One region of the Citrobacter sp. U14242 genome, then DNA from elsewhere that is predicted to be linked to it. Evidence: predicted binding sites of a transcription regulator. Region 1 holds the regulator's gene; the other holds the start of a gene.
What was found. Region 1 encodes LexA, which represses DNA repair genes until DNA is damaged. Its sites were predicted from a motif close to TNCTGTATGTACATACAGNA; they were not measured.

Region 1 (11,299 bases):
CCGCCTGCGGCTGAGTGGTAAGCCGCTGATGCTTACCGAGCTTTTTTTGCCTGCATCGCCGTTGTATTGAGAGGAAGATAAAGATGGAGTGGAGTCTGACGCAGAATAAGCTGCTGGCGTTTCACCGCTTGATGCGTACGGATAAGCCAATCGGTGCCTTACTGCTGCTCTGGCCGACGCTGTGGGCGCTGTGGGTAGCGACCCCTGGCGTACCGCAATTGTGGATACTGGCGGTGTTTGTCGCCGGTGTGTGGCTGATGCGCGCCGCCGGATGCGTCGTGAATGATTATGCCGACCGCAAATTTGACGGACACGTCAAACGCACGGCAAACCGACCGCTGCCGAGTGGTGCGGTGACAGAGAAAGAAGCCCGAATACTGTTTGTTGTGCTGGTGTTGCTCGCCTTCCTGCTGGTTCTGACGCTTAACACGATGACGATTTTGTTGTCCGTTGCGGCGTTAGCACTGGCGTGGGTTTATCCCTTTATGAAACGCTATACACACCTGCCGCAAGTGGTGTTGGGGGCGGCGTTTGGCTGGTCTATTCCCATGGCGTTCGCCGCCGTCAGTGAATCTGTACCGCTGAGCTGCTGGTTGATGTTCCTCGCCAATATTCTCTGGGCGGTGGCTTATGATACCCAGTACGCGATGGTTGATCGTGATGACGATCTGAAGATTGGCATTAAATCGACCGCCATTTTGTTTGGTCAGAACGATAAGCTGATTATTGGCATTCTGCAGGTTGGTGTTTTGGCGCTGATGGCGATGGTGGGCTGGTTGAATGGCTTAGGACTGGGCTATTACTGGTCACTGCTGGTGGCGGGTGCGCTGTTTGTCTATCAGCAGAAACTGATTGTCGATCGTGAACGGGATGCCTGCTTTAAAGCGTTTATGAACAATAACTATGTGGGGTTGGTGCTGTTCTTAGGGCTGGCGATGAGCTACTGGCACCTTTGATTCTGGGTTAACCTGCAAAATAAAAACCGGTCAGTTCATTTTGACCGGTTTTTTTATGCTTACTCGCCCTGCGTTGCGCTTTCGATGGTCAGACGCACATCGGATGTGACCAGCTCGGCCAGCATCTGATAGATCTTCATCGTTTCTTCCGGTTCGGCATCACCGGTATCGCTGATGTAGCCCTCGTCACGCAGCGTCAGCACCAGAGAGCTGAACACGGCTTTATCGAAGAACTCAGGCGCGTTGATACCGTGCAGTACGGAAAGACGTTGCGCCACGGTACGGCTCTCTTTCTCCAGCGTACTGCGGTTGATGGACGGGTTTGCACTCAGCAGCCAGAAGGTAATGGCATAGCGCTGTAGTGTTTCACGCGCGCCCGCAGCCAACAGCTGAAGCGTGCGAGAGTGAACCGGGTTGATATGCAGCTCATCGTTCTGCAAAGTTATCAGACCCTGACGCTGCATTTCGTTGGCCAGCGCGTCAATCACGCCGGCAAGCTCATCACGCTCCCAACGCAGGAACAGCTCTGCTTTCAGCATCGGGTACAGCGCGTCAATATGCTGTTGTAACGCGGCGCGTGAAATCCGACGGTGCTGAGTCACAATCGCTGCCATCAACGAAGGCAGAACCAGCATGTGCGCAATGTTGTTGCGGTAGTAGGTCATCAGTACCGCCTGCTCACGCGGCAGAATGATGATGTCACCGATGGTGTCTTTCTCAACCTCAAACTTGTTCATCTGCAAGGCGTGGTCGATCAGTTCACTGGCGCTTTGTGTGGGAACTGTCGAATCCGCAGCATACGGTACATTGCGTAGCAGGCTCAGGTAGCAATCGAGCTGTTCGGTTAGCTGCTCGCGAGTCAGAGAACGCTGGCGGGAAGCCAGTAACGCGGTACAGCACAGGTTCATGGCGTTTGCTGCGCCCGCGTTGTTAATGCGTACCATCAGATCGGCAGCAATGTTATTCACTGTCGGCGTCAGCCAGGCCGGGCGAATAGACTCGATAGGATCGATAGATTCGCGCCACTCCGGCACATGCTGATTCAGGTAGGTCATCAATGGCATCGGTTCGCCAAAGTTAACGTAGCCCTGACCCAGATTACGTAGCTTGCTCAAACCGCGTAGCATTTGCGGCAGACTCTCTTTCTCTTTAGTCGCGCCACGCAGCTCTTTTGCGTAAGTCCCCACTTCCATCACGTGCTCGTAGCCGATGTAGATAGGCACCAGTGTAATGGGACGCGTACCGCCGCGCAGCATCGCCTGGATGGTCATCGACAGCGTGCCGGTTTTCGGGTCAAGCAGACGGCCGGTACGTGAGCGACCACCTTCGACAAAGTATTCAACCGAGTAACCACGGCTGAACAGCTCGCCCAGGTATTCGCGGAATACGGTGGAATAGAGCTTATTGCCTTTAAACGTACGACGAATAAAGAATGCGCCCAGACGGCGGAAAATCGGACCAGCCGGCCAGAAGTTCAGGTTGATCCCTGCAGCGATGTGCGGTGGAACCAGCCCCTGATGGTACAGAACATACGACAGCAGCATGTAGTCCATATGGCTGCGGTGGCACGGCACATAGACGATTTCATGCCCGTCGTGCGCCAGTTGGCGTACGCGCTCGGCATTGTGAACGTTAATTCCCTGGTACAGTCGGTTCCAGGTAAAGCCCAGGATACGGTCTGTCAGGCGGATCATCTCATAGGAGAAATTCGCGGCAATCTCTTCCATCAATGCGATAGCGTTTTGCTGCGCTTTTTCATGGGAGATTTTTTTGCTGCGAGCTTCATCTTCCACCGCGCGCGCGATGGCTTTTGAGGCCAGCAGTTTATTAAACAGATCCTGGCGGGCAGGGAGGCGAGGGCCAACCGCGGCTAAGCGCTGGCGGGCAAAGTGCATACGCGCGACGCGTGCCAGTTTCTGTGCGATGGTTTTATCTGTGCCGTGTTCGTCTGCCATGCGGCGCAGGGAGACGGAAGGTGAGAAGCGGACAAAACTGTCGCGTCCCAGCCAGGAGACGGCAAAGAATTTCTGTACGCCATTCAGCATGCGAAGTGGCGGATTGACCTCGCCTTTCTCGCGCCCTGGCGCACGGCCAAACATCACCGATACCGGCACCATCTGCACATCCAAATCGGGGTTGCTGCGATGCAGATCGAGATAGTTATGGAACAGCTTGATGGACTCTTCTTTTGGCGTGTAATAGGTGAATACACGCGGGCCGCCGTGTATAAACACGTAGCGCGGCAGCAAAGTCCCGTCTATCTCCAGCGGTTCCAGGGGATCGGGGAGGTCGTGCACCAGACATTGGGCACGCAGTGTCAGCAAGTCAGCTTTTGAGTTGTACGGTAAGACGTACATAATGGGACGAGAGGTATCGAGTCCCAATTCCGGGGCGGGTTCCGCCGGGATAGACTTGCTTTTTACCAGGATGCTTAATGGTAAATTCAGTAATTTGTAGTAAATTCGTGGCCAGCCGGACATAAACGATGTAAAGCCTCTGGTTAATAATGCAAATGCGCTGCAAGGATATCAGAAAGTTTAGTGAATTTCTGTGGTATCCCGTCATACTTCGCGCAGCTTTGCTTATGCCCTGAAACAAACAGGGTAACGATACAATGATACTAACGCTAATAATGTAAAAAGGTTCTTTTGATGGCCAATAATACCACTGGATTCACTCGGATTATCAAAGCAGCAGGCTATTCCTGGAAAGGTTTCCGTGCCGCATGGATCAATGAGGCGGCATTCCGTCAGGAAAGCGTTGCCGTACTGTTGGGGGTAGCAATTGCCTGCTGGCTGGACGTTGACGCGATTACCCGCGTACTGCTGATTGGTTCGGTGATGCTGGTGATGATCGTTGAAATTCTGAACAGCGCCATTGAGGCGGTCGTCGACCGGATTGGTTCTGAGTATCATGAGCTTTCTGGCCGGGCGAAAGATATGGGATCGGCTGCGGTATTGCTTTCTATTTTTGTCGCGCTGATCACCTGGGGCATCCTGTTGTGGTCGCATTTGCGATAAAGATTCCACAACTTCATAAATCTCCTGTTTTTTGTGCAGTTTGCGGTTCCAAATTCGCCTTTAGCTGTATATACTCACAGCATAACTGTATATACACCCAGGGGGCGGAATGAAAGCGTTAACGGCCAGGCAGCAAGAGGTGTTTGATCTCATTAGAGATCACATCAGCCAGACAGGTATGCCACCGACGCGTGCGGAGATCGCGCAGCGTTTGGGGTTCCGTTCCCCAAACGCGGCTGAAGAACACCTGAAAGCGCTGGCACGTAAAGGTGTGCTGGAAATCGTTTCTGGCGCATCGCGTGGTATTCGCCTGCTGCAGGAAGAAGAGGAAGGTTTACCGCTTGTTGGTCGTGTCGCGGCCGGTGAGCCCCTTCTGGCACAGCAGCACATTGAAGGTCATTACCAGGTTGACCCATCACTGTTCAAACCGAACGCCGATTTTCTGCTGCGCGTCAGCGGCATGTCGATGAAAGATATCGGGATTATGGATGGCGATTTACTGGCTGTGCATAAAACGCAGGACGTGCGCAATGGCCAGGTTGTTGTTGCCCGTATTGATGATGAAGTCACGGTTAAGCGCCTGAAAAAGCAGGGCAATAAGGTTGAGCTTCTGCCAGAAAACAGCGAGTTCAAACCGATCATCGTTGACCTGCGTGAACAAAGCTTCACTATTGAAGGGTTGGCTGTCGGCGTGATTCGTAACGGTGAATGGCTGTAATGATCTGCTGATTTCCTGTAGGCCGGAAAAGGCGTTTATATCGCTCTCCGGCAAGTTGCCCGATGACGTTACGCTTGTCGGGCCTACAAAAACGCGTTAATTCCTTTTCAGGCTCCTTTCCATGCCTTTCTTTACCTCCTCTGATAAAGCACTTTGGCACCTTGCCTTACCGATGATTTTCTCCAACATCACTGTCCCACTGCTGGGGCTGGTGGATACGGCGGTGATTGGTCATCTGGATAGCCCGGTCTACCTTGGTGGCGTTGCCGTTGGCGCAACAGCGACCAGTTTTCTCTTTATGTTACTGCTGTTTTTACGCATGAGTACCACCGGTCTGACAGCTCAGGCGTTCGGCGCGAAAAATCCGCAGGCACTGGCACGAGCGCTGGTTCAGCCGCTGATGCTGGCGTTGGGTGCCGGATTGCTTATCGCACTGTTTCGTACACCGGTTATCAGCCTGGCGTTGCATATCGTGGGAGGTAGTGAAGCGGTGCTGGAGCAGGCCAGACGTTTCCTTGAAATCCGTTGGCTCAGCGCGCCCGCCTCACTGGCCAATCTGGTGCTGCTTGGCTGGCTGCTTGGCGTCCAGTATGCACGCGCGCCAGTGATCCTGCTGATTGTTGGCAATGTGCTTAACATCGCGCTCGATTTGTGGCTGGTGATGGGCCTGCATATGAACGTGCAGGGCGCGGCGTTGGCGACGGTGATTGCTGAATATGTCACGTTACTGATCGGCCTGATGATGGTACGCAACGTTCTGCATTTGCGTGGGGTTTCGCTGGCGATGTTGAAGCTTGCGTGGCGCGGCAACTTCCGCCGTTTACTGGCGCTTAACCGTGACATCATGCTGCGTTCGCTGCTGTTACAACTCTGCTTTGGTGCTATCACGGTACTCGGGGCTCGCCTCGGTAGCGATGTCATTGCTGTCAATGCCGTTCTGATGACCCTGCTGACGTTCACCGCTTACGCGCTGGATGGATTTGCCTATGCCGTGGAAGCACATTCTGGTCAGGCTTATGGCGCGCGGGATGGCAGCCAGTTGCTGGATGTCTGGCGGGCGGCTTGCCGGCAGTCGGGTATCGTGGCAATCCTGTTTTCCCTGGTCTATGCCCTGTTCGGCGAGCAGATCATTGCGCTATTGACCTCATTGCCGCAGATCCAACTTCTGGCCGATCGCTATCTCATCTGGCAGGTGATTTTACCGCTGGTGGGCGTCTGGTGTTATCTGCTGGACGGGATGTTTATTGGCGCAACGCGTGCCGCGGAAATGCGTAACAGCATGGCCGTTGCGGCCGCGGGTTTCGCGTTAACGCTACTGGCTTTACCGCTACTGGGAAACCACGGCTTGTGGCTGGCGTTAACCGTTTTTCTCGCGTTGCGAGGTCTTTCACTGGCCTTCATCTGGCGACGTCACTGGCGTAAGGGCACCTGGTTTGCCTGATGCCTATGGTTAAAAATTCTGAATAGTAAATAAAACCCAGAATCCCTGACTACACTTATTATCACGCCCGGCAAAAACAGCATGTATCCGGGCGCAGCACTCTCGCTATTCACAACCTAACGATGAGGACTTGATGATGAATAAAGACGAAGTCAGCGGTAACTGGAAACAGTTCAAAGGTAAAGTGAAAGAGCAATGGGGCAAACTGACCGATGATGATATGACGGTCATTGAAGGTAAACGCGACCAGTTGGTAGGTAAAGTCCAGGAACGATACGGGTACGCGAAAGATCAGGCGGAGAAAGAAGTTAAAGATTGGGAAAAACGCAACGATTACCGCTGGTAATTAACCCCTCCCTCCTGAGAGTACAAGGATGTACGCTCTTTTATTTACCGCCCTACTTTCTTCTTCACCTGAATGGTATGGTCATGCTGGCAATCACCAGGATGGCGGCATGATTCAACTTCCACACATGCCGGACACAGGCCGTGGGCTTCAATCACGTTATGGCGCAGAGCAAATCCCATTTTAGCTGCCAGCGTATGCATAATATCTTCCACGCCTTCCGCACACTCTTCTTTTACCACACCACAGCGGTCACAAATAAACATTGCCGAGCTATGGGTTGGCTGATCGAACAGATGACAGAGCACATAGCTGTTGGTGGACTCCACTTTGTGCACAAAGCCTTGTTCAAGCAGAAAATCAAGCGCACGATACACTGTCGGGGGTTTGGCCTGAGGCTCGGTTTCCCGCAGCAGATCAAGCAGATCATAGGCGCTGATCGCACCTTCCTGCAGGCTCATCAGGCGCAGCACTTCGAGGCGTTGTGGCGTTAGTCGCACGTTACGTTGCACACAGAGTTTTTCAGCTTGAGCCAATAACTCCTGCGTGGTGGTTTTGTCCATTTGGCGCCTCGATTTGTGTGGAAGGTTAATCCCTTACTTTATCATGTTCTGCTTAAAACGCCGAGATCCACCGCTGTGTGCTATACCTGACGCATCGCAACACTGGAAAATTACCATGAAAAAACCCGATTGTATTCGCCACTGGCGTGAAGTTGAGGGGGCTGATGACTCCACCTATCCAGGCAGCGATGAGCTTTTTTCTATTGGCGCGCCGCTGGCCCGCAGGTTGGGGTTAGGGCGATTAGGCATTCACCACGAACGTCTGCCGCCGGGACGTCGTACTTCTTATCCACACGCTGAAAGCGATGAAGAAGAGTTTATCTACGTGCTGGAAGGCTACCCGGAAGCCTGGATAAATGGTTACTTATGGAAGCTGGAACCCGGCGATAGCGTCGGTTTTCCGGCAGGAACCGGCGTGTGCCACACTTTTATCAACAACACCAGTGACGAGGTGCGGCTGCTGGTCGTCGGTGAGGCGAACAAGAAGCATAACCGCATCTACTATCCGCTCAATCCGGTCTATGCGGTCACGCGTGAGGATCGCTGGGTTGACCATCCGCCACAGTTTTTTGGTCCACACGACGGAAAACCCGGGCGGAAATGACGATCTACGCGGACGAAGAGCGCTATCCACGATGATGTGGCTCACTATCGCAACGGTCTATGCTATAGTAGCGCCCCTTTTTTAACCGGATGCTTGAATATTCGCCATGCTGCCTGAATCTCAGTCTACCGCTTTTCCCGCTCATCGTTTTTCTATCGCGCCGATGCTTGACTGGACGGACAGACACTGCCGTTACTTTTTGCGCCTGCTGTCCCGCCAGACGTTGCTCTATACGGAGATGGTGACCACCGGGGCAATCATTCATGGCAAAGGCGACTATCTGGCGTATAGCGACGAAGAGCATCCGATAGCCTTACAGCTGGGCGGAAGCGACCCGGCGGCACTGGCCCAGTGCGCAAAGCTGGCTGAGGCACGAGGCTATGACGAGATTAACCTCAACGTCGGCTGCCCTTCCGATCGCGTACAAAACGGGATGTTTGGCGCTTGCCTGATGGGGAATGCGCAACTGGTCGCCGATTGCGTGAAAGCGATGCGTGATGTGGTGTCGATTCCGGTGACGGTCAAAACGCGTATCGGTATCGATGATCAGGACAGCTACGAATTCCTGTGTGACTTCATCAATACGGTTTCCGGTAAAGGTGAATGTGAGATGTTTATCATCCACGCCCGCAAGGCCTGGTTGTCCGGGCTAAGCCCGAAAGAAAACCGTGAGATCCCGCCGCTGGATTATGACCGTGTTTATCAGTTGAAGCGTGATTTTCCGCACCTGACGATGTCGATAAACGGTGGAATTAAATCACTGGAAGAAGCAAAGACGCATCTGCAATATATGGACGGCGTAATGGTGGGCCGGGAAGCCTATCAAAACCCGGGTATTCTGGCATCGGTCGACCGTGAAATTTTTGCTGCGTCCACTCCGGATGCTGACCCTGTCGCCGTGGTGCGTGCCATGTACCCGTATATTGAGCGTGAACTGAGCCAGGGGACCTATCTGGGGCATATTACCCGCCATATGCTGGGTTTGTTCCAGGGCATTCCAGGCGCACGCCAATGGCGTCGTTATCTGAGCGAAAATGCGCATAAAGCCGGGGCCGATATTAACGTTCTGGAACATGCGCTGAAACTGGTAGCGGATAAGCGTTAAGTTCTCACCAAAAGTTAGTCAATTTCGCCACGCCCTGCGTTTTGTCGCGGGGCGTTTTCTTTATAAATCAAAGTATTAATTTTGGCATGTTTCTTGTAATGCAATGGAGAGAATTTCATTTCGGGAGAGCATCATGCTGGAACTACTTTTTGTGATTGGCTTTTTTGTCATGCTGATGGTCACTGGCATATCACTGTTGGGCATCCTCGCCGCGCTGATGGTGGCGACGGCAGTGATGTTCCTCGGCGGGATGTTTGCGTTGATGATTAAACTGTTACCCTGGCTGTTACTGGCTGTCGCCGTCGTGTGGGCGATCAAGGCGATAAAAGCGCCAAAAGTCCCACAGTATCAGCGCAATAACCGTCGGTTTTACTAAGGTATTGAGCGGTGCGTCACAACCTGAAACATTGCCTTTAGAACCAAATAGGAATTGATAATCAAATCTGTCACTATTGCGCGGTTAACGAATTCATCGAGCTGTACCCTACATACAGCCGAACTAAAAAAAGAAAGGGCTTCCTGCGGGAAGCCCTAATTCTTTCCCCATCATAATTCAAATTCCAGGTGTGTTGGCTGCTTTCATTCACCCCAGTCACTGACCCCAGTAAGCGCCTGGGGATTGAATTATTTAGGGGACATGATGGCGTTACGGTATCAGCAAACTCGACCCCTGCGTGGCCCGACTTTCCAGCACTTCATGGGCACGCTGCGCGTCGTGCAGCGCGAATGTCTGACCAGGCGCGACATCCACTTTAATCACCCCGCTGGCAATCAATGAGAAAAGCTCATTGCTGGCTTCAGTTAATTCATGGCGGTTGGTGATGTAACCCTGTAGAGAAGGGCGCGTTACATACAGTGAACCTTTCTGATTCAGAATACCTAAGTTAACGCCGGTTACCGGCCCGGAGGCGTTGCCAAAGCTGACCATCAATCCCCGGCGTTGCAGGCAATCCAGTGAGGCTTCCCAGGTATCTTTTCCCACCGAGTCGTATACCACCCGCACTTTTTTACCACCGGTGATCTCCTTAACCCGTTCGACGATACTTTCTTCTCGGTAGTTAATCACTTGCCATGCACCGGCCTGCTGCGCTATTTGCGCCTTCTGCGCATTGCCGACAGTACCAATCAGCTTCGCTCCCAGCGCTTTTGCCCACTGGCAGGCAATCAGCCCGACACCGCCCGCTGCAGCATGGAACAAGAAGGGCTCATTGGGCTGGATTTCGTAGGTTTTACGTAACAGATAAAAAACGGTTAACCCTTTCAGAAATGAGGCTGCTGCCTGCTCAAAAGAGATGGCATTAGGCAGAATGGCGGCTTTATCAGCTGGCACGTTGTGCACAGAACTGTACGCGCCAAGTGTTGACTGGGCATAAACCACACGATCGCCAACGTTAATGTGCGTCACCTTGCTCCCGACTTTACTGACCACGCCTGCTGCTTCTGTGCCCAGACCACTGGGTAACGAGGGGGGCGGATAAAGTCCACTGCGGATGTAGGTGTCGATGTAGTTGATGCCAATCGCTTTGTTCTCGACCTGGATTTCATGTTCCGCCGGGTCAACGGGCGTAAACTCCACAGCCTTCAGTACATCAGGGCCGCCGTGCTTGTGAAATTCAATACGTGTTGCCATGCTTCCTCCAGAAATGTGGTAATCTTTCGACCCAATCATTATCTCGGTAACTCCATTCACTATGGCAGGAAATAAACCCTTCAACAAACAACAGACTGATGCTCGTGAGCGCGATCTCCAGGTCGCCGGGCTGAAAGTACCGCCGCACTCGATTGAAGCGGAACAGTCGGTGTTGGGCGGTTTAATGCTGGATAACGAACGCTGGGACGATGTGGCCGAGCGCGTGGTTGCGGAGGATTTTTACACCCGCCCGCATCGGCATATTTTCACCGAAATGCATCGCCTGCAGGAGATGGGAAAACCTATCGACCTGATTACGCTGGCAGAGTCGCTGGAGGTTCAGGGACAGCTGGATAGCGTCGGCGGTTTTGCATACCTGGCTGAGTTATCTAAAAACACGCCAAGTGCGGCGAATATTAGCGCCTATGCTGATATCGTCCGCGAACGCGCCGTTGTTCGTGACATGATTTCGGTGGCCCATGAAATTGCGGAAGCCGGTTTCGATCCGCAAGGACGCTCCAGTGAAGACCTGCTGGATCTCGCGGAATCCCGCGTCTTTAAAATCGCCGAAAGCCGCGCCAATAAAGACGAAGGCCCGAAAAATATTACCGATGTACTCGACGCCACCGTCGCGCGTATTGAACAGTTGTTCCAGCAGCCGCACGACGGCGTCACCGGGGTGAATACCGGCTATGACGACCTCAACAAAAAGACCGCGGGTCTACAGCCGTCGGACTTGATTATTGTCGCGGCACGTCCGTCGATGGGGAAAACGACATTTGCAATGAACCTCGTCGAAAATGCGGCGATGTTGCAGGATAAGCCGGTTCTTATCTTCAGTCTCGAAATGCCATCAGAACAGATCATGATGCGTTCTCTGGCCTCGCTTTCGCGCGTGGATCAGACCAAAATCCGT
Region 2 (11,299 bases), on a different contig from region 1:
ATCACCGTCGCACTGCCATCGTCCGGTTTCAACAGACCTGCCAGCATCCGCATTAGCGTGGTTTTCCCCGCGCCGTCAGGACCTACCAGACCGGTGACGTAGCCTGCATGAATGGTGCAGTCAAGTGGGGCGACTGCCGGTTTTTCCATCCCGGCAAAGCGTTTCGTCAGACCATTCAGCGTAATGACGGCGTCATTCATGCCGTGCCTCGGTACCGAATTTTACCGTCACCGGCATTCCCTGGCGTAGCGCATCGTCTGCGTCGGTCACGACAATACGCAGACGGTAAACCAGGTCAGTACGCAGGTCCGGGGTTTCCACCGTTTTCGGAGTAAATTCTGCAGTAGGTGACACGAAGCCAATTTTACCGTGATACGGCTTGTCCGGCCGACCGTCGGTGTAGAGCAAAATTTCACGTCCCGGCTGCGCCTGGCTCAGATTACGTTCGTCAACATAGGCGCGGACCCATACCGGACGGGTGAGCGACAGCGTCAGTACCGTACCGCCTGCGCTTAGCATACTGCCGGGTTCGACCGCACGGGTAAGCAGCGTACCGTCAGACGGTGAGGTCAGCGTGGTGTCATGCAAATTTAGCTCAGCCTGTGCCAGCTCAGCCTGAGCCTGTTCGAGCGTGGCTTTTGCCTGCGCAATATCCTGCGGACGGTTACCGCTGCGATATTGCGTGAGTTTATCTTGCGCGGATTTTAACGATGCCAGCGCCTGGTCACGTGATGAACGGGCATTTTCCAGATCGTTGGCGGAGATAGTGCGACTTTTCCACAATCCTACCTGTCGATTATAAAAATTCTGCGCGTAATCGTAAGCCGCCTGGGCCTGTTTTACCGCCGCGGCAGTTTGTGCGATTTCTTCTTCCCGATAACCTGCCAGCATTAGATCATACTGCGCCTGGGCGGCGGCAACATTGGCTTTCGCCTGCATTAGCGCGTTCTCATACGGGGCGTGATCCAGTTCGCCCAGTACCTGACCTGCAGTAATGGCATCGCCTTCGTCAACGGCCAGCGAGGCCAGTCGGCCACCGACACGAAAACTCAGGTTGACGCTACGGATGTCGACGTTGCCGTACAGCGTCAGGCCGTTATCTTGCCGACTTTGATACCACCACGTTCCACCAGCAATCACGGCAACGAGGGCCGCGATAACCAGCCCAAGAACGACAGGTTTTTTCATGACTCCAGACTCCTTTGCGTTAAACCTTGCAGAATAAGATCGATATGACAGGTGACCGTTTGGTAAATCAGCGCGGTTTTATCCTCATCAAATTGTGACCAGCCCGTACGTAACAGGATCGTTTCTTTACCCAGGCGAAAGGCCAGCACCTCGCCAAGTATGGCGTGGGTGTGCAGGATCATTTGGGTATCATGGGCATCGCAGCCAGTATAGGCAGCGATCAGACGTGTCAGGTGGGTATGCAGTGGATTGATAACCTGGTCATGCACCAGCTGATACGCGGCGGTAGGGGAAAGCTGCTCGCGTGAAATAAACTTGCTCAGGTTAACCGTGTCGTCCTGGGTTAACAGCATGATCATATTTTTGCAGGCCCGCAGGATAAGTTCGCGCATCGCGGCCCGGTCTGGCTTTGGCTGAGCAAACAGTCGCTCTGCTTCCTCCGCGTGAGGGCGAAACTGCGAGCCGATAAAATCAGCAATCCACTGGGCACAGGCGAGATATAAATCCTCTTTTGAGCCAAAATAGTAGGTGATGGCCGCAATGTTTTGTCCGGCTTGAGCCGCAATATCACGCGTAGTGGCGTGCAGGCCGTACTCGCCAAATTGCGCCAGTGCGGCGGCAATGAGCTGATTTTTCGCCTGTTCACCTTTGGTTGTCATGGTGGGTGCATTCATTGCGCGACTCTGAAATTAATCAATCGATTGATTAAGATTATGACTCAAATGTCCCCTTGTCCAGTCTGTCGACGTATTTTCCGTGGGCGGGAAATTTATGCGGCATATCACAAAAACTGCTACACTCCGCCCCTTCATGACATTGTGGTTTTTGTCATCTCTATTGTGTGTATCTCCCTGAAAACGACACCGGTAACGGTCGGGGCGGTTCGGAGTAGTTATGTCTTTTGATTCCCTTGGTTTAAATCCTGATATTTTGCGTGCCGTTGCCGAGCAGGGTTACCGTGAACCTACCCCTATTCAGCAGCAGGCGATCCCTGCTGTGCTGGAAGGCCGCGATCTGATGGCAAGTGCCCAGACCGGTACGGGTAAAACGGCAGGTTTTACCTTGCCGCTGTTACAACATCTCATTACCCACCAGCCGCATGGCAAAAGCCGTCGTCCGGTACGTGCGCTGATCCTCACGCCAACCCGCGAACTGGCGGCTCAGATTGGCGAAAACGTGCGTGATTACAGTAAGTATCTGAATATTCGCTCGCTGGTCGTTTTTGGCGGCGTGAGCATTAACCCGCAGATGATGAAACTGCGCGGTGGTGTGGATGTACTGATTGCAACGCCGGGGCGTTTGCTCGATCTGGAACACCAAAATGCGGTGAAGCTGGATCAGGTTGAGATCCTGGTGCTGGATGAAGCCGACCGAATGCTGGATATGGGTTTTATCCATGATATTCGTCGCGTACTGGCTAAACTGCCGGCAAAACGTCAGAACCTGCTGTTCTCGGCCACGTTCTCTGACGACATTAAGCAGCTTGCCGAAAAGCTGCTGCACAATCCGCTGGAAATTGAAGTAGCGCGTCGTAATACCGCGTCAGAGCAGGTGACTCAGCATGTGCATTTCGTTGATAAAAAACGTAAACGTGAACTGCTGTCGCAGATGATTGGTCAGGGTAACTGGCAGCAGGTGCTGGTCTTTACCCGTACTAAACACGGCGCGAACCATCTGGCAGAACAGTTGAACAAAGACGGTATTCGCAGTGCGGCGATCCACGGCAATAAATCTCAGGGTGCGCGTACACGTGCGCTGGCTGATTTTAAATCTGGCGATATTCGCGTGCTGGTGGCGACCGACATCGCCGCGCGTGGGCTGGATATCGAAGAGTTGCCGCATGTTGTGAACTACGAGTTGCCAAACGTACCGGAAGATTACGTGCACCGTATTGGCCGTACCGGCCGTGCGGCGGCAACCGGTGAAGCGTTGTCGCTGGTGTGCGTTGATGAACACAAGTTGCTGCGTGATATCGAGAAGCTGCTGAAAAAAGAGATCCCGCGTATTGCGATCCCAGGCTATGAGCCAGACCCGTCAATCAAAGCTGAGCCAATCCAGAACGGACGTCAGCAGCGTGGTGGCGGTGGTCGTGGTCAGGGTGGTGCTGGTCGTGGGCAGCAGCCGCGTCGTCAGGATGGCGGTGCGCCAAAAGCGAAACCGCGTAGCAGCGAAGGCAAACCGGCGGGCGATAAGCCTCGTCCGCCGCGTCGTCCGCGCAAACCCTCGTCTGCGCAGTAAGTTACGTTACCGGATGGCAGCGTAAACGTGTTATCCGGCCTGCCTGTCGCGTAGGTCGGATACGCAATGCATCATTCCCCAGAACTTTGCGATTTCAGTACGATTGAGCAGGTATAGCGTCCTGCCGGATGAATAGAAATCGTCGTTTCAAATACCTTTCCTTCCCTGTCCAGATAGCGACGCACAATTCTCATCGCCGGAGAATCAGGTGCTACGTTAAGGATTTTTGCCATCTTCCTGGGCACGCCGACGGCCGTAATCGTCTGATGAACTTCATGGCTCTTAATGCCGTAATGCGTTTCGATCAGATCGCTAATTAACGAGTGCGGATCGTCGCGGATGTACGTGCGCAGCTTGGCGTAATCCGTACTGGCGTAACTGTCGGTCCAGCAGATTGGTGCATCCGGGTTCTGCGCATCTTCACGAGTACTGGCAATGTGCAGCCAGCGGGAGCCTGGCGGGCAACCAATCATCTGGGAAAGTTCAATATCCGCCACAATCTCGTCGATTCTCTTAATCACGCGCAGGTTATTTTTTGCCAGCAGTAAGAGATCTTCCAGATGCGATAGCGGGTGATTAACACCGTTTGCCTGTGGTTCGCAAACGCGTGTTCCTGCACCTTTACGCCGTGAAATCAGCCCCTGTTCTGTTAATTCTCTCAACGCCTCTCTTATGGTGTGGCGGCTGACCTGCCACGTTTCACACAGCTCCATTTCTGTGGGAAACAGCGAGCCGGGAGCAAAGGTACCCACCGAAATTTGCTGTGCCAGTTCACGTGCTATTCGCTTGTACAGAGATTCTTTCATCGCGGTTTCATCAAAAAATTAATGATCTTCATCACAAAAATATGTACGGACTATTCCATACATTTCTCATGAATACTATAAATGTCCGTACATTTAAATGTACGGACATTTGGTTATGTCTGGACATTGAAGCGGTCTTTGTTTATCCAACAAATGATCCGAAACACGCATCTTATCATTATCAGATTTTCCAGGGGGATTTATGGCTTCGAATGTACTTGATTCTGTTCTGTTCAGGGATTCTTTCGGCACACCGGCGATGCGCGCGGTGTTTGACGATCGCGAGCTGGTACGCAAATACGTGGAAGTGGAGGTGGCCTTAGCCAAAGCCCAGGCACGCTGCGGTGTGATACCCGAGGCTGCGGCACAGGAAATTGCCGAGAAATGTAATGCCGATACGCTTGATTTCGATGTGCTGCGCCATGAAACCGAGATTGTGGGTTATCCAATCCTGCCGCTGGTACACCAGATTTCGAAACAAGCTGGGGAATCTGGTGGCTATGTGCACTGGGGCGCAACCACGCAGGACATCATGGACACCGCGGTAGTTCTGCAAATTCGTGATGCGTTTGCGTTAATTGAAACCGATATGGACAAACTTCGTGCGACGCTCGCTGACCTCGCGCGCCGTTACCGCGATACGCCAATGGCGGGCAGAACCCATTTGCAGCAAGCGTTGCCAGTAACCTTTGGTTATAAAGCCGCTATTTGGCTGGATATGTTCGAACGCCACGCTGAACGTCTTGCCCAGGCGCGTCCACGTGTACTGGTTGGCGAATTTGCTGGTGCAGCCGGTACGCTGGCATCGCTGGGGGATAAGGGTCTGGCGGTACAAAAAGCCATGATGGAAGAGTTAGGGCTCAATGTACCGACCTCCACCTGGCACGTTGCACGTGATGGTTTTGCAGAAGCCGTAAACCTGCTGGCGGTGATGACCGGTTCGCTGGGCAAAATTGCTTATGACGTGATGCTGATGGCATCAAATGAGTTTGGTGAGCTGTATGAACCGTTTGTTAAAGGACGCGGCGCCAGCAGTACTATGCCACAGAAACGTAACCCTATTTCCAGCGAGTTGATGCTGGCCTGTGCGAAAGGCGTACGTCAGCAAGCAGGGCTCATGCTGGATGCGATGGTGCAGGATCTGGAGCGGGCGACCGGACCGTGGCATGCAGAATGGATTGCTATCCCGGAAAGTTTCGTCCTCAGCGCCGGGGCATTGCATCAGGCCAACTTTATGTTAGCGGGGCTGGTGGTTGATGAAGCTGCGATGAAACGTAACCTCGGCATGACTAACGGACTGATTGTGGCTGAAGCGGTCATGATGGGACTGGCACCGTATATTGGTCGTCAGGATGCGCATGATGTCGTGTATGACGCCTGCCGTATCGTCAATGAACAAGGGGGACGACTGGCGGATGTACTGAATGCGATGCCGTCAGTTTCAGAACGTCTGGATCCGCAGTTGATTGAAGAGTTGACCGACCCGGCAAATTACCTGGGAATGGCGCCTGCGATGGTCGATCAGGTGCTGGCCAAATATCTGTCGCAGAAATGACGGTTCTCGGGTTAACGGAATAAGGATATTTTTATGTCAACGAATTCTGTCACGGGAAAATCCATTCTGTCGTTCCTGATTCCGCTGGTGATTGGGGGGATCATTTGGTTTTATCCCGTACCTGATGGTCTGACGCCTCAGGCCTGGCATATGTTTGCTATTTTTGCCGCCACTATTGCCGCCATTTTGACCCAACCGCTCCCTTCGGGGGCGGTCATGTTGATTGCGCTTTGCGTGGTGATTTTTACCAAAACGTTGCCAGAGGCGAAAGCGCTTTCCGGGTTCGCTTCCGGCACGGTATGGCTTATCTTCTGCGCCTATATCCTTTCTCTGGGGTTTGTTACCTCAGGGCTTGGGAAACGTATTGCGTACAAAATGCTGTCGCTTTTTGGCGGCAGCAGCCTGGGTATCGCCTACTCGCTGGGGGTGTCCGATCTGATTATGGCCCCGGCAATGCCGTCGGTTACTGCCCGCTCCGGGGGGATTATTTTCCCCATCACCCGCTCAATCAATGACGTGCTGGGCTCGGCTCCTGGGGTAACCGGCAAGCGTATCGGTGATTTCTTAACCATGGTGTGCTTTCAGTTTACGCCAATTACCGGGGCGATATTCCTCACCGGGATGGCGGCGAATCCGCTGGTGGCCAGTCTGGCAAAATCCTCGTTAGGCGTTGAGATAACCTGGGGCGGATGGTTTGTTTCCGCAGTGGTTCCGGCGATGGTCTGTTTCTGTCTGATGCCGCTTCTGGTCTATAAATTGCTGGACCCTGAGCTTAAGCGTACGCCAGAAGCAAAAGCGATGGGCAAGCAGGCGCTGGGTGAACTCGGTGCGATGAGCAGTAACGAGAAAAAGGTCGCATTTGGCTTTGTGCTGGCGTTGGTTGGCTGGGGCACCAGCTTGATCACGGGATTATCGGCGACCTCTGTCGGGCTGGGGCTGGCTGCGTATCTGTTTGCCTCTGGCGCGGTCAGTTGGAAGAGCCTGCTCAATGACCACGCGGCCTGGGATACGGTGATTTGGTTTAGCGTCATTATTAGCCTCGCGACCGGACTTGCCGATCTGGGCTTTATTAAATGGATGACGATAAAACTGGGCAGCGGTATTCAGGGATTTGGCGCGATAGAATCCTTTATTATGCTGGGGATTCTTTATATTTACGTTCATTATCTCTTCGCCACGGCGACCGGGCATGTTGCTGCACTGTATGCCCCTTTTGCGGCAACGGCGATCGCAGCAGGCGCGCCACCGATGATGGTCGCTATCTGTTTTGGTATCTTCAGTAACCTGATGTGGGGCAATACCGAGTACGGTGGTGGGCCAGGTCCTATCTATTTTGCCCAAGGGTATTTTGAACGTCCGCGCTTTTACAAAATCAACCTCTGCGTGGTGACGGCGAATGTGATTATCATTTTTGCCGTGGGCATGCTGTGGTGGAAGTTGTTGGGATACTATTAACCAACCCCCTTATTCGGCCTGCAATGTTCCTCACCGTAGGCTGAATAAGGTGCGAACCCGGATTGTCGGCCGGATAAGGCGTGTAAGCCGCTATCCGGCAATTTAAGCCAGTGCTGCGAGCCGCTTTCCAGAATGGGGGAAAAAGGTACATTGAGCGTCTGAAATGTGCCACAATAGTGGCTGTTTATACAGTATTTCAGGTTTTCTCATGGCATTAACCGCGGCGCTAAAAGCGCAAATAGCCGCCTGGTACAAGGCGCTTCAGGAACAGATCCCCGACTTTATTCCCCGTGCACCGCAGCGACAGATGATTGCCGATGTCGCGAAAACGCTGGCAGGGGAAGAGGGACGGCATCTGGCGATTGAAGCACCGACCGGTGTAGGGAAAACGTTATCTTACCTGATCCCCGGTATCGCCATTGCGCGTGAAGAACAGAAAACGTTGGTGGTCAGTACCGCTAACGTCGCGTTGCAGGATCAGATCTACAGCAAAGACCTGCCGTTGCTGCGTAAAATCATCCCCGATCTGCGTTTTACCGCTGCTTTTGGTCGTGGGCGTTATGTCTGCCCGCGCAATTTAGCCGCGCTGGCGAGTACCGAACCCAATCAACAGGATCTGTTGGCCTTTCTAGACGATGACCTGACGCCAAATAATCAGGAAGAACAAAAGCGCTGCGCCAGGCTGAAAGGCGATCTCGACAGCTATAAATGGGACGGGTTGCGCGATCACACTGATATCGCCATTGATGACGGACTCTGGCAGCGTCTGAGTACCGATAAAGCGAGCTGTCTGAACCGCAACTGCCACTACTACCGTGAATGTCCTTTCTTTGTCGCCCGCCGCGAGATTCAGGAAGCCGAAGTGGTGGTGGCGAACCACGCGTTGGTGATGGCGGCAATGGAAAGCGAAGCCGTTCTGCCAGAGCCGAAAAACCTGTTGTTAGTCCTTGATGAAGGCCATCATTTGCCGGATGTCGCCCGCGATGCGCTGGAGATGAGTGCAGAAATCAGCGCCCCCTGGTATCGACTTCAGCTGGATCTGTTCTGCAAATTAGTGGCGACCTGCATGGAGCAGTTCCGCCCGAAAACCACGCCGCCGCTGGCGAACGCCGAGCGGTTGAATGGTCACTGTGAAGAGCTGTATGAACTGATTGCCTCACTTAATAACATCCTCAATCTCTATATGCCCGCAACGCAGGAGGCGGAACACCGCTTTGCAATGGGAGAACTGCCTGGTGAAGTGATGGAGATCTGCCAGCGACTGGCGAAACTGACGGAAATGCTGCGCGGCCTGGCAGAACTGTTCCTGAACGATCTCAGTGAAAAAACCGGTACCCACGATATTGTGCGGCTGCATCGGGTTATTTTGCAAATGAACCGGGCATTGGGCATGTTCGAGGCGCAAAGCAAATTGTGGCGTCTGGCGTCGCTGGCGCAGTCATCAGGCGCGCCAGTGAGTAAATGGGCGACGCGCGAGGTGCGCGATGGGCAGCTCCATGTCTGGTTCCATTGTGTTGGGATCCGTGTGAGCGATCAGCTCGAAAGACTGCTGTGGCGCAGCGTACCGCATATTATTGTGACCTCTGCCACGCTCCGTTCACTTAACAGTTTCTCGCGCCTGCAGGAGATGAGCGGTCTGAAAGAAAAAGCCGGAGACCGCTTTGTTGCACTGGATTCACCGTTTAACCATGTAGAGCAAGGCAAAATCGTGATTCCGCAGATGCGCTACGAACCGTTGATAGATAACGAAGAGCAGCATATAGCCGAAATGGCGGCCTATTTCCGCGAGCAACTGGAAAGTAAAAAACATCAGGGCATGTTGGTGCTTTTTGCCAGCGGGCGGGCGATGCAGCGTTTTCTTGAGCACGTTACCGATCTGCGCTTGCTGCTGCTGGTACAGGGTGACCAGCCGCGCTATCGTCTGGTGGAGTTACACCGAAAGCGGGTGGAAAACGGCGAACGCAGTGTACTGGTCGGACTGCAATCTTTTGCCGAAGGTCTGGATTTGAAAGGCGAATTGCTGACTCAGGTACATATTCACAAAATCGCGTTTCCGCCCATCGACAGTCCGGTCGTGGTCACTGAGGGCGAGTGGCTGAAAAGCCTGAACCGCTACCCTTTTGAGGTGCAAAGCTTACCGGCAGCGTCGTTCAATTTGATCCAGCAAGTTGGGCGACTCATTCGTAGCCATGGCTGCTGGGGTGAAGTCGTGATCTACGATAAGCGGTTGTTGACCAAAAACTATGGCAAGCGTTTACTGAATGCGTTACCCATTTTTCCGATAGAGCAACCTGCTGTGCCAGACGTTATAGTAAAACCAAAAGAAAAAGCGAAACCCACGCGCCGCCGTAGGCGTTAACGATGCGAGCAACAGGAAAGGAGTTATCGATGGATTACCGCAAAATCATCAAAGAGATTGGGCGAGGTAAAAATCACGCGCGTGACCTGGACCAGGATACTGCTCGCGGACTGTATACCCATATGCTGAATGGCGACGTCCCCGACCTTGAGATGGGCGGCGTGCTGATTGCGCTGCGCATTAAAGGCGAGGGAGAAGCGGAGATGCTGGGCTTTTATGAGGCGATGCAAAACCATACCATTCGCCTGACGCCGCCTGTGGCCAAACCCATGCCCATTGTTATCCCCAGTTACAATGGCGCGCGAAAGCAGGCCAATCTGACACCGCTGCTGGCTATCTTATTGCATAAACTGGGATTTCCGGTGGTGGTGCACGGGGTGAGTGAAGATCCGACCCGCGTGCTGACGGAAACTATTTTTGACCTGATGGGTATTGTGCCAACCCTGCATGCGGGGCAGGCGCAGGCAAAACTGGATGGTCATGAACCGGTGTTTATCCCGGTGCGCGCGCTGTGTCCTCCGCTGGAGAAACAACTGGCGATGCGCTGGCGGATGGGTGTGCGTAACAGTGCGCATACGCTGGCGAAATTAGCCACGCCGTTTGCCGAAGATGCCGCGTTGCGTCTTGCCAGCGTTTCGCATCCTGAATATGTCTCGCGAGTGGCGAAATTCTTTGGCGATATCGGTGGACGCGGTCTGCTGATGCACGGTACGGAAGGGGAAGTGTACGCCAATCCTCAACGTTGCCCGCAGATAAGCCTGATAGACACGACGGGGGTGCGTGTGCTACAGGATCGCCAGAGTGAGATGCCTGACGAGCCAGTTCCACTGCCGGTAGCAAAAGATCCGGAGACGACAGCCCGCTGGATAGAACGCTGTCTGGCCGGAAGCGAGCCGATACCGGCCTCATTAAAAATTCAGATGGCTTGCTGTCTGGTGGCCACCGGGGAATCCGCCACGCTGGCAGAAGGGCTTGCTCGCGTCGAGCAAAGCTTCTGACCCTCTCTTCATCCCGACGGGCCTGTCATCTGGCCCGTCAGTCATTCCTGTCCTGCCCCCCTGCAACGTGAAATTTCTGCACGTTTATTGACCTCCTGGCTACCGTGGCGCAGCATAGTTTGTTGAAAAATAAGAAACACAACAAACACGCAACACAACAGGAGAATACAATGAACAGTGGACATCGCTTTCACGCGCCAACGCTGCATGCGTTTATTCAGGCCGTTTTCCGCCATATGGGAAGTGACGAGCAGGAAGCGCAGTTGGTGGCCGATCATCTGATTGCCTCAAACCTCGCCGGCCATGATTCACACGGTATCGGGATGATCCCAAGCTATATTCGCTCATTCACGCAGGGGCATTTGCAGATCAATCGTCATGCGAAAGTGGTGAAAGAGGCAGGTGCAGTGGTTACGCTGGATGGGGATTGCGCATTTGGTCAGGTAGCCGCGCATGAAGCTATCGCGCTGGGGATTGAGAAAGCGCAGCAGTACGGAATTGCTGCGGTAGCCCTGCATAATTCTCACCACATTGGGCGCATTGGCTACTGGGCGGAGCAGTGTGCGGCGGCGGGTTTTGTCTCTATACACTTTGTGAATGTGGTGGGGATTCCGATGGTTGCCCCCTTCCATGGTCGTGATAGCCGTTTTGGCACCAACCCTTTCTGCGTTGTGTTTCCACGTAAAAATGATTTCCCGTT

Region 2: a site for LexA is predicted at 7,417-7,436, ahead of dinG (ATP-dependent DNA helicase DinG). Genes of this name have one in related genera too.

Annotation. Positions count from the first base shown of each region.
Region 1 covers NZ_JBKGLW010000013.1:81,396-92,694, reverse strand. Annotated here, with positions in the region: gene ubiC (chorismate lyase) at 1-70, shown strand, start outside; gene ubiA (4-hydroxybenzoate octaprenyltransferase) at 84-956, shown strand; gene plsB (glycerol-3-phosphate 1-O-acyltransferase PlsB) at 1,016-3,436, opposite strand; gene ACLJXE_RS20320 (diacylglycerol kinase) at 3,608-3,976, shown strand; gene lexA (transcriptional repressor LexA) at 4,086-4,694, shown strand; gene dinF (MATE family efflux transporter DinF) at 4,816-6,135, shown strand; gene ACLJXE_RS20305 (CsbD family protein) at 6,272-6,481, shown strand; gene zur (zinc uptake transcriptional repressor Zur) at 6,526-7,044, opposite strand; gene ACLJXE_RS20295 (cupin domain-containing protein) at 7,160-7,648, shown strand; gene dusA (tRNA dihydrouridine(20/20a) synthase DusA) at 7,755-8,753, shown strand; gene pspG (envelope stress response protein PspG) at 8,887-9,129, shown strand; gene ACLJXE_RS20280 (quinone oxidoreductase) at 9,400-10,383, opposite strand; gene dnaB (replicative DNA helicase) at 10,445-11,299, shown strand, end outside.
Region 2 covers NZ_JBKGLW010000008.1:172,367-183,665, reverse strand. Annotated here, with positions in the region: gene ACLJXE_RS14975 (ATP-binding cassette domain-containing protein) at 1-200, opposite strand, end outside; gene hlyD (secretion protein HlyD) at 193-1,188, opposite strand; gene cecR (transcriptional regulator CecR) at 1,185-1,862, opposite strand; gene rhlE (ATP-dependent RNA helicase RhlE) at 2,083-3,426, shown strand; gene ACLJXE_RS14955 (GntR family transcriptional regulator) at 3,498-4,232, opposite strand; gene pcaB (3-carboxy-cis,cis-muconate cycloisomerase) at 4,435-5,787, shown strand; gene ACLJXE_RS14945 (DASS family sodium-coupled anion symporter) at 5,821-7,242, shown strand; gene dinG (ATP-dependent DNA helicase DinG) at 7,451-9,601, shown strand; gene ybiB (DNA-binding protein YbiB) at 9,631-10,599, shown strand; gene ACLJXE_RS14930 (malate/lactate/ureidoglycolate dehydrogenase) at 10,770-11,299, shown strand, end outside.